3 regions of the Paenibacillus sp. JT31N17 genome follow, and region 3 is predicted to be linked to each of the others. Evidence: predicted binding sites of a transcription regulator. Region 3 holds the regulator's gene; each other region holds the start of a gene.

Region 1 (4,246 bases), on a different contig from region 3:
TGTATTATTGTTTTACAAATTTATCGCCGTACCCGATGCGGAACAATTTACGCAGGAGCATTTGGCTTACTGCAGAGAGCTTGGCATCAAGGGACGCATCCTGATAGCCGACGAAGGAATTAATGGAACCTTATCGGGGACGATCGGGCAGACGGAGCAATACATGCATGATCTGCGCCAGAATCCTCTTTTTGCTGATATTGTCTTCAAGATCGATGCCGTCGAAGGGCATACCTTCCGTAAAATATTTGTCCGCTACAAGAAGGAACTGGTCACCTTCCGCTTCAACGAGGAAGATATCAACCCTACTCTCCAGAGCGGCAAGCGGCTCGCTCCGAAGCAATTTTATGAATATTTGCAGCGCGATGACGTGATTGTGCTCGATGGCCGCAATGGGTATGAGTATGACCTGGGTCATTTCCGCGGCGCCATCCGGCCGGACATCGAGACCTCCAAGGAGTTTCCCGAATGGATCAGGGAGAACCTGAGCGAGAATAAGCATAAGCCGATTCTGACCTACTGCACTGGCGGCATACGCTGCGAGAAGCTGAGCAGCTTTCTGCTGAAGGAAGGCTTCGAGGACGTTTATCAGCTGGATGGCGGCATCGTCACCTATGGACAGGATGAGGAAGTGAAGGGCAGATTATTCGACGGCAAATGTTATGTGTTCGATGAGCGGATCTCCATTCCGGTCAATCATACGGAGGAAGCCAATGTAGTGGGACAATGCCATCATTGCGCCAAGCCCGCCGACCGTTACATTAACTGCGCCAATGATCTCTGCCATCACCAGCATATTGTCTGCGACGAATGCGAAACCCTGCACAATCATTATTGTTCCGAGGAATGCAGCTCGTTCTCGCAGGCCATTTAATATACGTTCAAAATGCAACCACTTACCCTCCTGCTGCAGCCGGGAATGGATAAGTGGTTTTTTTATAAAAAACAGCGCCGATTTCAGGAAGCTGAAATCGGCGCTGCCGGTATGAATAGAAATGTGCCGCTGGTGAATCTTAATAAGCGAGTGAGAACAAGCCGTTGATATGAGCCAGGTAGCGGGCATTGCTCGCTTTTTTCATCAGGGAAGCCGGCGTGCCTTTCAGCTCGATGCCGCTGCCGCCAATGCTGCCGATTCCATCTTTGCGTCCGAGACTCGCCAGAGTACCGGAGAATACCGGATTGAACGTGTCCATGCTGCTGCCGTTGAAGAAGGCTGCGATGTTGGCGCCGGCAAGCTCGCCCATTTGCCAGGCCAGCTGTGCTGTCGGCGGGTAAGGACGGCCCTCGGGACCAAATACAACCGCACAGTCGCCGGCCAGGAATACTTCCGGATGGGATACGGATTGCAGGAATTCATTGACCGTGGCACGGCCGCGGTTCACTTCTACGCCGCTTTCGGCAACCAGCGTGCTGCCTTGAACGCCGCCTGTCCATACCAGCGTGCTCGTATCGATCGTTTGGCCGTCTTTCAGGCTGACAACAGATCCGTTCACTTCTGTGATGGCAAGGCCTGTCAGGAACTTAACGCCGCGCTGCTCAAGGCTTGAAGTTGCACGCGCAATCAGATCGGCCGAGAAAATCGGCAGAATGCTTGGCATAGCCTCAACAAGATAAAGCGAAATATCGGCAAAATCTACGCCGTTCTTGCGGCAGATGCCTGGAAGCTCGTCCGCCAGCTCGCCCACAAGCTCCACGCCTGTAAGTCCGCCGCCGCCGATAACGAAAGTAGCGTCCGCTTTGTTTTTGGATTTGCTGTATTCGCGGATGCGGTCTTCAACATGCGCGTAGACGCGGTTGGCATCCTGTACGGATTTCAGGGTTAGGCTGTTTTCCTGCAGTCCCGGAATACCGAAGTAGTTCGTTTCGCTGCCCAGAGCAAGAACCAGGGAATCATAACGATAGGATTCTCCGCCCTCAAGCTTCACTGAACGGCCTGCGACGTCTATTTTTTGAACCGTGCCGACTTTAACGTTGATTTGCTTGCCTTTAAGCAGCTTCTCCAAAGGCAGGGCAACTGCCTTCTCTTCCACATTGCCCGCCGCAAGACGGTGCAGTTCCGTGATGATCTGATGTGAAGGAACACGGTTAATGACTGTGATTGTAGCCTCTTCTGCCGACAGATGCTCACGTGCCGAAAGAGCGCTCAACAAGCCGCCGTAACCGCCGCCCAATATAAGAATATGTTTACTCACGTTCATCCTCCGTTCTGAATGATTAATCTATTCGTCTTTTTTATTTCTTTCGCCCAGAATATCCAGGTAAGCTTGGCTGAAACGAAGCATTTTCTGAAGCTCCGGATCTTTCAGCAGCTTAAGCATGCCAAACAAACCGATGGTTGCTTCGCTTTGCTCAGCGCGGTCATTCGCTTCGATAACGGCAGATGCGTAGCCTTTGACTTTCTTCTCAAGCGGCTTTACCACCTCTTGAAGGCCTCCGACCATATCTTGAATAAGCACGCGGTCCGTTGCCACTTTTGAAGCAAGGTCATACGTTTTGGTAAGCAGAGTCATCATTTCGGTAAGCTTCGGCAGTTGTTCCACCAATACCGTTAAGGACTCTTGTACTTCCGGCTTTAGCAGTTGATCCAGCACATCCGGCTTGGCAGCTGCTTGTACTGCGGTAACTTCTGTTTGTTGTACAGTTGTTTCTGACATTTGCACGTTTCCTCCTTCATTCAAATAAATAGTGCCGGCTCGCTGCTGAAAACGGATACTCTTCTAATCAGTCGGAATGTAATAATTTTTCATCTATCAGCCTTCTTAGTGAAAATCTTCACATAGAATCATAGAGGTGGGCCGTATCCAGACTGATGCGATCGACATAGTCACATCTGTATCTATTGTATACCTAAACGACGAATTTTGCATCCCCAAAACAAATTGTCAGATCTTTTGTTTTTATGGCGGATCTGGATTTATTATGCGGGATAGTCAGGCTGCTTATTCTACCTGGGCCAATGAGAATTTTTCAAGTACAAAAACACCCCTGCTATCCATTACGGAACACTGGTATGAAAGGAAAAGCCGCTAAAAGCCTAACCCTCGGGAGGCGGTTTGATTAGACGTCATAGCTTCTATAGATTCAATCTATTTCTCCCACTGCTGGTTCGGATCTTACACGCCTAAAAAACTTAAAAATTTTTAATCAGTCAAAAAAACCAATGGCTTCACCCTTGGTGACAAAGGGCGAAGCCATTGGTTTCCACTGGTTGCTGCCTTATTTTACTTCCGTTTCCGCTGCCATCGCCTGCCGTCCATATCCGGCAGCGGCCAGCTGACGATGCGTCGCTCCCACATATCCGCAGAATTTCCCACATCTCATCGCTGGAATCGTAGATGCCGTATTTGCCGAACAGGCCGTTCACATTGCCGAAATCATACAGCGCAAACCAATGCGTCCCCACCATGTAAGAAAGCCCGGCGGCGCGGCTGACAAAGTCCCGGCAGCTCCAGCCGGATGCAGCCTTCCTCCCCCGCAACCGGCTGGCAGGGCGGGATCAGACTGTAAAAAAGCTCTTCAGCAGGGCTCCGCGAGGACGAACGCATCCGTAACTTCAATCAAAGCCTCCCGCTGCCGTTCCAGCTTGAAGGATCGCCGCCAGGATTCGATGTCCGCCTCGCCGGGGTAGGCTGCCGCAATATCGATGGACATCACGGTGCCGCTCTCTTCCTGATGATACCGGGGACCGGACGCCTGGTACTCGCCGCCGTTCTGCTGCAGAACGCCCCGGACCGTCGGCAGATGATGGTATTGGGACTGGAGATACCACAGCACCTTGATCATTGGATGCATGATCAGGATAGCAGATAAACCCACCATGAAATACGAGACTCTCTTGCTTTTTATTGTCTTTTATTAGCCAACCTTGCCGCTGGCAAATCAAATAGAGGACCGCCGGCAAATTTGCCAGGCGGTCCTCTATTTGATTACGGAGCTGATTACAGCGAAAACATGGTGTATACACCTATAGACAGGACAATAACGGAGACTGCGCTGCATAAATAGGTATGCCGCGTCAGATTGGCGCGTTTCCTCCATGCTAACGCCAGCTGCCGGCAGGCAAAATACATACTGATTATATTGACAAGAAACAGCACGAGAATGAGCACATCCATAATAACGGAGCCGTGACCCTCCATATCCCGATGCTGCAATTGCATCCCCGCTGTCGCGCCCATTATGAGTGGAGCCAAAGCCCAATGGATCAGATGCAGAATAATGACGCCTGTAACCGAAATAAAAGATA
Region 2 (4,246 bases), on a different contig from region 3:
AAGCGGAGGACTGCTGGAAACGATTGAAAAGTAGCTGAATGGCGCGCCATTCAATATCCCTTGCTGCGACAGCGTGGTAACGAATGCAATCGGGCGCGGAACGACGCTGCCGATGAGGAGCTTATAATTATCCCTGTCGCTTTGCACTTCCGGATCTATAGAAATCATATCGTTCCTCCCGATAAACATAATATACGGATATGCTGCCCTGGTTCAGAAAAAACGTAAAGCTGTTTTTTTCGGAAAATAAGATTCTCCTCTCATTCCCTTCATTGCCTGCCCTCCTCCAGTTCACGGACTTGGATCGGATGCAGCTTCGCTTCGAGCTGCGCGCGGCGGGGTTCGAACCAGGATGGCAGCATCAATTTCTCTCCCAGAAATTCTGCATCCTCATCTCTGGAAAATCCCGGTGGATCCGTAGCGATCTCGAACAGGATCCCTCCGGCTTCCCGGAAATAAATCGCATTGAAATACTGACGGTCTTTAATTTCAGTCGGTTGGTAACCGGATTGAAGCACATGGTTTTGCCATTGTACATGCTCGTCAAAATCCTTGGCCCGCCAAGCAATATGGTGTACTGTACCGGCGCCGCCGGCTCCCGACTCCATATTGGTTACCGCCACGTCGATGAGGTTTCCAATATCAGCTGATGTTTGAAAACGCGCATAACCTTGATCCTCACCGACTTTCTTCATGCCAAGAATATGCTCCAGGGCGTCCATTGTTTTTGCCGGGTCGATACTAAAGAGGACGGCTCCGCCAAATCCTTTGATCGCTTTATCGGTGGGAACCCCGCCGAATGACCATTCGCTATTCGCTCCTTCCGCCCGTTCCACGATTTCCAGCCGAAGTCCTTCCTTATCCGCGAACTGAAGATACTGCTCGGAGAATCTGGAAGCCTTCGTCACCGAGATGCCAAAGCGCTCAAGCCGATCTTCCCAGAAGCTGAGTGCGCCTACCGGAACAACAAAAGTGGTAATCCCTACTTGTCCGCCGCCAACCCGTCCCTTCCGGGAAGTGGGCCACGGGAAGAAGGTGATGATTGTGCCAGGGCTGCCGGCCTTGTTGCCGAAGTATAAATGATACACCTCCGGCGCGTCGAAGTTAATGGTTTTCTTCACAAGCCGAAGACCAAGAATGCCTGCGTAAAAATCGACGTTCTCCTGTGGATTTCTTGCAAAAGCCGTAATATGGTGAATTCCTGTTGTTTGTAACGACATCATTAATCACTCCTATATGATTCGAATTATTGGTTGCGGATTAAAATCATTTATTTTTATGTTCATTATCTTATTTTTAAGATATATGGCGAAAATTGACTCTGCTGCCCGCTTTGGGCCCATTTACCCAATCTCTTCAGCGTATCAATAGTTTCGTGCTTTTCATCTAAGATTAAAGTCTTCATTCGTGTCATACCTGGATGCACGAATAGCTTAAGTGATGTTTCGAGTTCTATATCCAATTGTGTTGGCCCCGATATCCGCCTCCTTTAATCTTTAATTTAAATATCTTTAATTTAAGATAATATATTTTCCGTATGATGTCAACCGTTTTTCAGCGTATAGCCAGCATAACGTGAGATTTGCCGGATCTCCTAAACAAGTCAGTTGAAATTATAAACTTTTATTCCGAAAGACTGTATCGAACCCGTTACTGTCTTCATGACTAGGATGACCCTCAATCTCTATAATATTTGGTTCATGGTTTATGCAGTCGATTTTCGACGGTCGAATCCGGACTGACACGGTAACTCTTAGCGAGTTCTTTCCCTACAACCGCTAGGCGGAAGCAGACGCTTATGACACCACACACAACCTTCATTCAACACTTTGACAACAATTAGTCAACCGCTGGTCACAATTCATTGTGAAAATAATCACAAATCAGCTTATACTATAAATATAAGTCAATTGGATCACTAAGGAAGAAGGGATACCCATGGTTGACAAGGATCAGAATAAACCGGGCGAACGAATAGCAAAGCAGGAGAAACGCTTAATCATACTATGCATCGCTGTGGCGTTCATTATGCTGCTCGCTTTATCCCGGCGGATATTTTAAACCGAAATTGAATATAGGGCTGCAATATTATTCATTTTATTTCATTATCAACAGGAGGGATTCAACCATGCTGCTTAGCGGATACGATCCGGTCATGTACAGCCGAATACTAACATCATTCACCCTCGCTTTTCACATTATTTATGCGACGATCGGCGTCGGGGTGCCGCTTATGATCGCACTCGCGGAGTGGATCGGTATCAGACGCAATGACGCTCACTACCTGCTCCTGGCCAGACGTTGGGCACGCGGATTCGTCATCACCGTGGCAGTCGGCGTTGTGACGGGAACAGCTATCGGACTGCAGCTCAGCCTGCTTTGGCCCAGCTTCATGCGCGTGGCCGGCCAATCCATCGCACTGCCGCTGTTTATGGAGACCTTCGCTTTCTTCTTCGAAGCGATTTTTCTTGGAATCTACCTGTACACCTGGGACCGCTTCAAGAATAAAATGGTTCACTTCTGGCTGCTCGTGCCTGTTGTGATCGGATCATCCGCATCGGCGTTCTTCATTACGGTCGTCAATGCGTTCATGAATGCGCCAGCCGGCGTAACGGTCGTAGATGGCGCGATTACCGATATTTCGCCGTTCGGGGCAATGTTGAGCCCGGCTATGCCGACCAAAGTCTCGCATGTCCTGATCACTGCTTACACGACATACGCCTTCGCCCTTGCCGCCATTGCCGCTTTTTCGCTGCTGAAGGGCCGCAACCACGTCTATCACAAAAAAGCGCTGAAGATGACGATGGTATCCGCCTTTGTTTTCCTTATCGGCAGCGCAGTCATTGGCGATTTATCCGGTAAATACCTGGCGAACTACCAGCCGGAGAAGCTGGCCGCCATGGAATGGCATTTTGAAACCTCTTCGCAGGCCCCCCTTGTGCTAGGCGGTATCCTGGATGCAAATAATAACATTAAATACGGGCTGAAAATCCCCTATGCCCTCAGTATATTGGCTCATGGACTGCCTAACGCGGAAGTTACGGGACTTAACGATATTCCCGATGATGAGGAGCCGCCGCTGTGGATCCATTATCTGTTTGATATCAAAATGGGCTTTGTCGCCTTGATGGTTCTGATCTCGGTTGTATTCATGCTGGTGCTGTGGCGCAAACGCCATCTTGCTTACACGAACAAATGGCTGCTGCGCGCCATCGTGCTTGCCGCCCCGGTCTCGATGCTGACGATCGAGCATGGCTGGATATTCGCAGAGGTCGGACGCCAGCCATGGATCCTGCATGGCATCATGAAGACCTCCGAAGGCGCCACAACCTCGGATCATGTGGATACGATGCTGATCGTGTTCACCGCCTTGTACGCCGTGCTCGGCTTCACCTCCGTGCGCGTGCTGATCAAGATGTTCAAAAGCAATCATGTGGAAGATGAAATGAAAGCCAGAGGGATTGAGGAGGGGGATGGACAATGAGCTATGAAGTGCTTGGCATATCCGTACTCTGGGTCTTTCTGTTCGGCTATCTCATTGTGGCCTCCATCGACTTCGGCGCCGGATTCTTCAGCTATTACAGCACGATTACGGGTAAACGCCATCTGATCCAAAATATCATTGAACGGTACTTGTCGCCGGTGTGGGAAGTAACCAACGTCTTTCTCGTCTTCTTCTTCGTCGGCATCGTCGGCTTCTTCCCGGACACCGCTTATTATTACGGAACCGCCTTGCTGGTTCCCGGGAGCGTTGCGATTGTTCTGCTGGCTGTCCGCGGCGCTTACTATGCCTTCAGCGCTTACGGCTCCAAGAAGAATAACCGCTTCTATGTCATGCTTTACGGAGCAAGCGGCCTGCTTATACCGGCGGCATTATCTACCGTCATGACCATTTCCGAGGGCGGCTACATCGCAGTCGATGCCAATGGCAAGGTCAGCTTCCTGTTCAGCAGGCTGCTCACCAGCAGCTACTCCTGGACTGTCGTTCTGCTGGCTCTGGTAAGCGTGCTGTACATCTCGGCGATGTTCCTCAGCTACTATGCCAATCGTGCGAATGACCGCAATGCTTTTGAAGTGGTGCGCAAGTATGCGCTCGCCTGGAGCGGACCGACCATATTAAGCAGCCTGCTTGTATTCTTCGCAATCCGTAATCACAACCCAGAGCATTTCCGGCAGATGCAGTCCTATGCCTGGATGTTTGTCCTGTCTTTCGCCTGTTTTCTGATCGCCGTCTACCTGTTATATA
Region 3 (4,246 bases):
GGGATTTGCGACAGAATCTGCTCAAATGGTTTGACAGTTGCCATATTTCTGTACATATACCAGCCGCCGACAAGCAAGCATGCTGATAATACAGCAGTAATTAAAGTGGGAATCCATTTAATTTTCATGGCATGAAGCCTCCTTTGCCGAACGATATGATATATTTGTATCTATCATCTTTGCTATACGATAGTATATCATATTTTCAGCCCGATAGGCATGAGAAAAAACAGGGAATGCCTGGCCCGATTGCGGCTGCATTCCCTGTTAAGAGGTGTTTATCCAGATGATAATGTATAAGTGATGATGAATGAACCATCTCTGAATTTATAAAAATCATAATAATTATATTGCGCGGACGCCTGCTTGCCGGAATAAAACACTTCCCAAACCGGCTCTCCTCCCAGCATTCCGAGCTTAATATGATAGAGCTCCGCCGCCTGTTTGTTTTGCAGAAAACGGGATTTGATCTCCGACTCGGACACGCCTTCTTTGGCTTTGAGTTTAAGCGGCTCCTTCGTCATCCATACATAAGCGTCATCGCCGTCCTGATCCTTTCCTTGCACAACCCAAACAGGCTGATCCCAGACAAACTTGTGTGAATCGGTTGCTTCCTTAAGCTCACCGGCTTTTACCGCCGATGCTTCTATGCTGCGTTCTTCCTCCCAGAGCGAGGATTGCACCGAGCGGTAGTACGTGTTCAATCCGACAAGGATCAGAATGACGATCACGATACCAAACAGGAACCACTTGCCCTTGCTCATGACGGACGGTCGCCGTTGACGGTTCCTCCGCATTACCGATGGAGCAGCCTTTCAAAGCTTTGCTGTGCTTCAGCCCGTATTTTAGCCTCATCCATGAGCAGGCAAACACCGCCGGAAACCACCTGCCTGCCATTAATCCACACATGCTTCACATCGCGGCCCGATGCGGCATACACCAGATGGGAAACCAAATCGGTCTGCGGATAAAAATGCGGCTGCTCCGCATCAAGTGCGATAAAATCTGCTTTCTTGCCAACCTCGAGCGTGCCCAGCTCCTTCTCCTGCCATACGGTCTTCGCGCCGTTCACAGTTCCCAGCTTCAAAGCCTCATACGCCGGAATAACGGTGGGATCGCCGGAGATGCCTTTATGAATCAAAGCGGCCAACCGGATCTCGTCGAACAGATCCAGATTATTATTGCTGGCTGCGCTATCGGTCCCCAAGGAAACCGTAACACCTGCCTGAATCAATTCCGGTACGCGTGCTACACCGCTAGCGAGCTTCAGATTGCTGGCCGGATTATGCGAAACACCGACATTTTTCGCGGCAAGCAGCGAAATTTCCTCATCCGTCAAATGTACGGCATGCGCAACGAACGACGGACGCGCGAAGAACCCGAGCTTATCCAGATGCTCGACAGGGCGGCAGCCGTAGTCATTGACATTCTGCCGCACCTCTGCAGCCGTCTCGGACATATGGGTATGTAACGGGACATCGAGCTCATGCGCCGCATCTATAATGCGTTCAATATAATCGGGAGGACAAGTATAGGGTGCATGCGGCGACATCATCGTGGTAATCCGTCCATCCGCTTTGCCGTTCCAGTCTCTGGCGAAGCTCTTGGCTTCCTCCAGCTTGGCCGTCTGCACATCCGGCGGGCATAAGCCGATAACGCCGCGCGTCAGCACCCCTCTGATACCCGACTGCTCCACAACCTCGGCCACGATATTCATCCGGTCGTACATATCCACAAAGGTTGTGGTGCCGGATTTCAACATCTCAATCACGGCAAGCGAAGTTCCCCACCGGGTATCCTCATCGATATATTTGCCCTCCATTGGCCACATCTTCTGCTCCAGCCATACCTGGAGATTCTGATCATCCGAGTAGCCGCGCAGCAGCGACATTGCCGCATGACCATGCGTATTTATCAGGCCAGGCATGAAGATAAGGCTGCTTCCGTCCATACGCAGCGCACCTTCCGGCAGCGGGCTTGGCGGCTGTTCGCCCAGATAAGTGATGCGGTCATTTTCAACCACCATATGCCCCTTCAACACGGGAGCCTTATCGTTCATTGTCACAAAGGTGCCGTTCTCAATCCATAACCGGTTCATCCGTTTCGTTCCCTTCTTTTTCCAGGTAATAGGCCAAGCTGAGCAGCTCCGTCGTAAAATCGGCATAATGGATGCGAACATGCTCCGGGACGCGAAGAATCGTGGGGGCAAAATTCAAAATGCCCTCCACACCGGCTTCCACAAATCCGTCCGCTACATTCTGCGCTTCTGCAGCAGGTACCGTAATGATGCCGATGCGGATATTGCGGGCAACGACGATATCCTTCAACTGATCCATGGGCATGACGACCAGACTGTTGATCGCTACCCCGATCATGGCCGGATTAGCGTCAAAAACAGCGGTAATTTTCATATTATCTTTTAAATACGTATTGTAATTGCACAAAGCCCGACCCAGGTTGCCGGCACCGACAAGTCCGACATTCAAACCTTGGTCCAGCTTGAGGATTTGGCGAATTTTCTCTATCAGATAGGATACATCATAACCGATCCCCTTGCGTCCAAATTCACCGAAGTAGGCGAGATCCTTGCGGATTTGGGCCGGATTCAGATCCAGTTTGTTCCCAAGCTCCTGGGAGGAAACCGTCTGCACGTCCCTCTTGCTCAAATCGCTGAGAACCTGCAAATAAACCGGGAGCCTGCGGACGACTGCTTCGGATATTTTCTTCATGACTTCACCCCTTCTTGACCTACGGACAACCATTCCCCGATTCGCGGAACGATCTGTTCCAAATGCATATGCTCAATCTTCGGCCCTGGAAGCGAGTAAAGAAAATACTTGCCATAATACGTATCGATGACCCGTGTATCATAGATCAGGACAATCCCCCGGTCCCGGTTGGTGCGGACCAACCGCCCGAACCCCTGCTTGAAACGGATAACCGCCTGGGGAATGGACAGTTTCATGAATGGATTCTGCTTCTGCTCCTGCAGCAGCTCCGATTTGGCTTCAACGAGCGGATGATTGGGAGGTTGAAAAGGCAGCCTCACAATAGCCAGGCAGGTGAGCGCATCGCCGGGAATATCGACTCCTTCCCAGAAGCTGCTCGTTCCCAGCAGCACCGATGCCGCCTGCTGCTGGAATCTGCGCGTAAGCTTGCTGCGGTTCCCGCTGTCAATTCCCTGTCCAAGCAGTTGAATTCCGCTTGGAGCCAACAATTCCTTGAGCGGATCATAGACCTGGCGCAGCATCCGGTAGGAGGTAAACAGAACCAGCATTCTCCCCTTTGTCTGGATAGCGGCTTCGGCCAGTGATTTGATCAGCATTTCATTAAACAGCGGATCGCCCGCCGCTCCTTTCAATACGGGAAAATTGCGCGGAATGATGACCAGCGCCTGGTCCCGGTAATTAAATGGAGATGGCAGCTGAACCGTTTTAAGCCGTCCGCTTTGTTCATCCTGGTTCAGGCCCAGCTGCTCACAGGCATATTGGAAGGACTTCTGCACCGACAATGTTGCCGAGGTCAGCACAACGCTCCGTTTCAAATCAAAAAAATAATTGCGCAGCTGCTCGCTGACATTGGCAGGCACGGCGTACAAATGAATGGACTTGGCCCGATAGTTATTATTCGCTTCGATCCAGTAAACCATTTCCTTCTTGTCGGCCTTCATAAACTGGCGAAGATCATCCCTTGCTCTGGCCAGATCCTTGACCGTGCCGCTCAAATCCGTAACAAGCGCGGCAATCCCCGAATCATCCAGCTCCTCTTTGATCTCTGTGAAGAGCTTATCCAATGGCCGGATAATTTGGCTCAGATAACCATGGACAACCTCTTCCACAGCCTGTGCTTCCGACCATTGACCCGGCAGTTGGCTGCTGCGCAGACGCAGTACCAGCTGGCCGGATTCGCCTGAAGCCTCCTGAGCCAATGCGCTTCCCGGTTTGCCGCCTGCCGCACCGAAGCCCAGAAAGGTGAACAGCATATCAAACAAGCGATCCCATTCATCGCGGAGTTCCCCAAATACGGGAACGACTTCGTCGATTTGCTCCCGCCATTTGGCCGTACGTTCCATATCTTCATTGGACAGCTTGTGCCTAAGCTGAATAAGCTGGCCATTACGCGCATCTTTGCACAAGCGGCCAATGGGATGCTGAACGGTATGATAGGAAACCTGGGTTCCCAGATGCTTGCCCGCCACTTCCTCCAAATGATGCGCCTCGTCCACAATCAGATGATCGTAACCGGG

Evidence for each region. Region 3 encodes Rex, which represses fermentation and respiration genes when NADH is low (regulators of the CRP and FNR family bind a similar motif). Its sites were predicted from a motif close to TTGTGAAATATTTCACAA; they were not measured.
Region 1: the regulator Rex is predicted to act here: its motif matches at 2,761-2,778, upstream of AC0YOB_RS10660 (DUF1641 domain-containing protein).
Region 2: the regulator Rex is predicted to act here: its motif matches at 1,865-1,882, upstream of AC0YOB_RS09515 (cytochrome ubiquinol oxidase subunit I).

The regions. Positions count from the first base shown of each region.
Region 1 covers NZ_JBWDNP010000002.1:719,363-723,608, reverse strand. Annotated here, with positions in the region: gene trhO (oxygen-dependent tRNA uridine(34) hydroxylase TrhO) at 1-874, shown strand, start outside; gene AC0YOB_RS10665 (NAD(P)/FAD-dependent oxidoreductase) at 1,014-2,192, opposite strand; gene AC0YOB_RS10660 (DUF1641 domain-containing protein) at 2,220-2,654, opposite strand; gene AC0YOB_RS10655 (hypothetical protein) at 3,167-3,478, opposite strand; gene AC0YOB_RS10650 (hypothetical protein) at 3,517-3,819, opposite strand; gene AC0YOB_RS10645 (hypothetical protein) at 3,939-4,246, opposite strand, start outside.
Region 2 covers NZ_JBWDNP010000002.1:439,307-443,552, reverse strand. Annotated here, with positions in the region: gene AC0YOB_RS09525 (flavin reductase family protein) at 1-168, opposite strand, end outside; gene AC0YOB_RS09520 (ring-cleaving dioxygenase) at 270-1,220, opposite strand; gene AC0YOB_RS09515 (cytochrome ubiquinol oxidase subunit I) at 2,129-3,484, shown strand; gene AC0YOB_RS09510 (cytochrome d ubiquinol oxidase subunit II) at 3,481-4,246, shown strand, end outside.
Region 3 covers NZ_JBWDNP010000003.1:445,910-450,155, reverse strand. Annotated here, with positions in the region: gene AC0YOB_RS13880 (hypothetical protein) at 1-128, opposite strand, end outside; gene AC0YOB_RS13875 (cell wall elongation regulator TseB-like domain-containing protein) at 279-764, opposite strand; gene AC0YOB_RS13870 (amidohydrolase) at 797-2,098, opposite strand; gene AC0YOB_RS13865 (redox-sensing transcriptional repressor Rex) at 2,079-2,729, opposite strand; gene dinG (ATP-dependent DNA helicase DinG) at 2,726-4,246, opposite strand, start outside.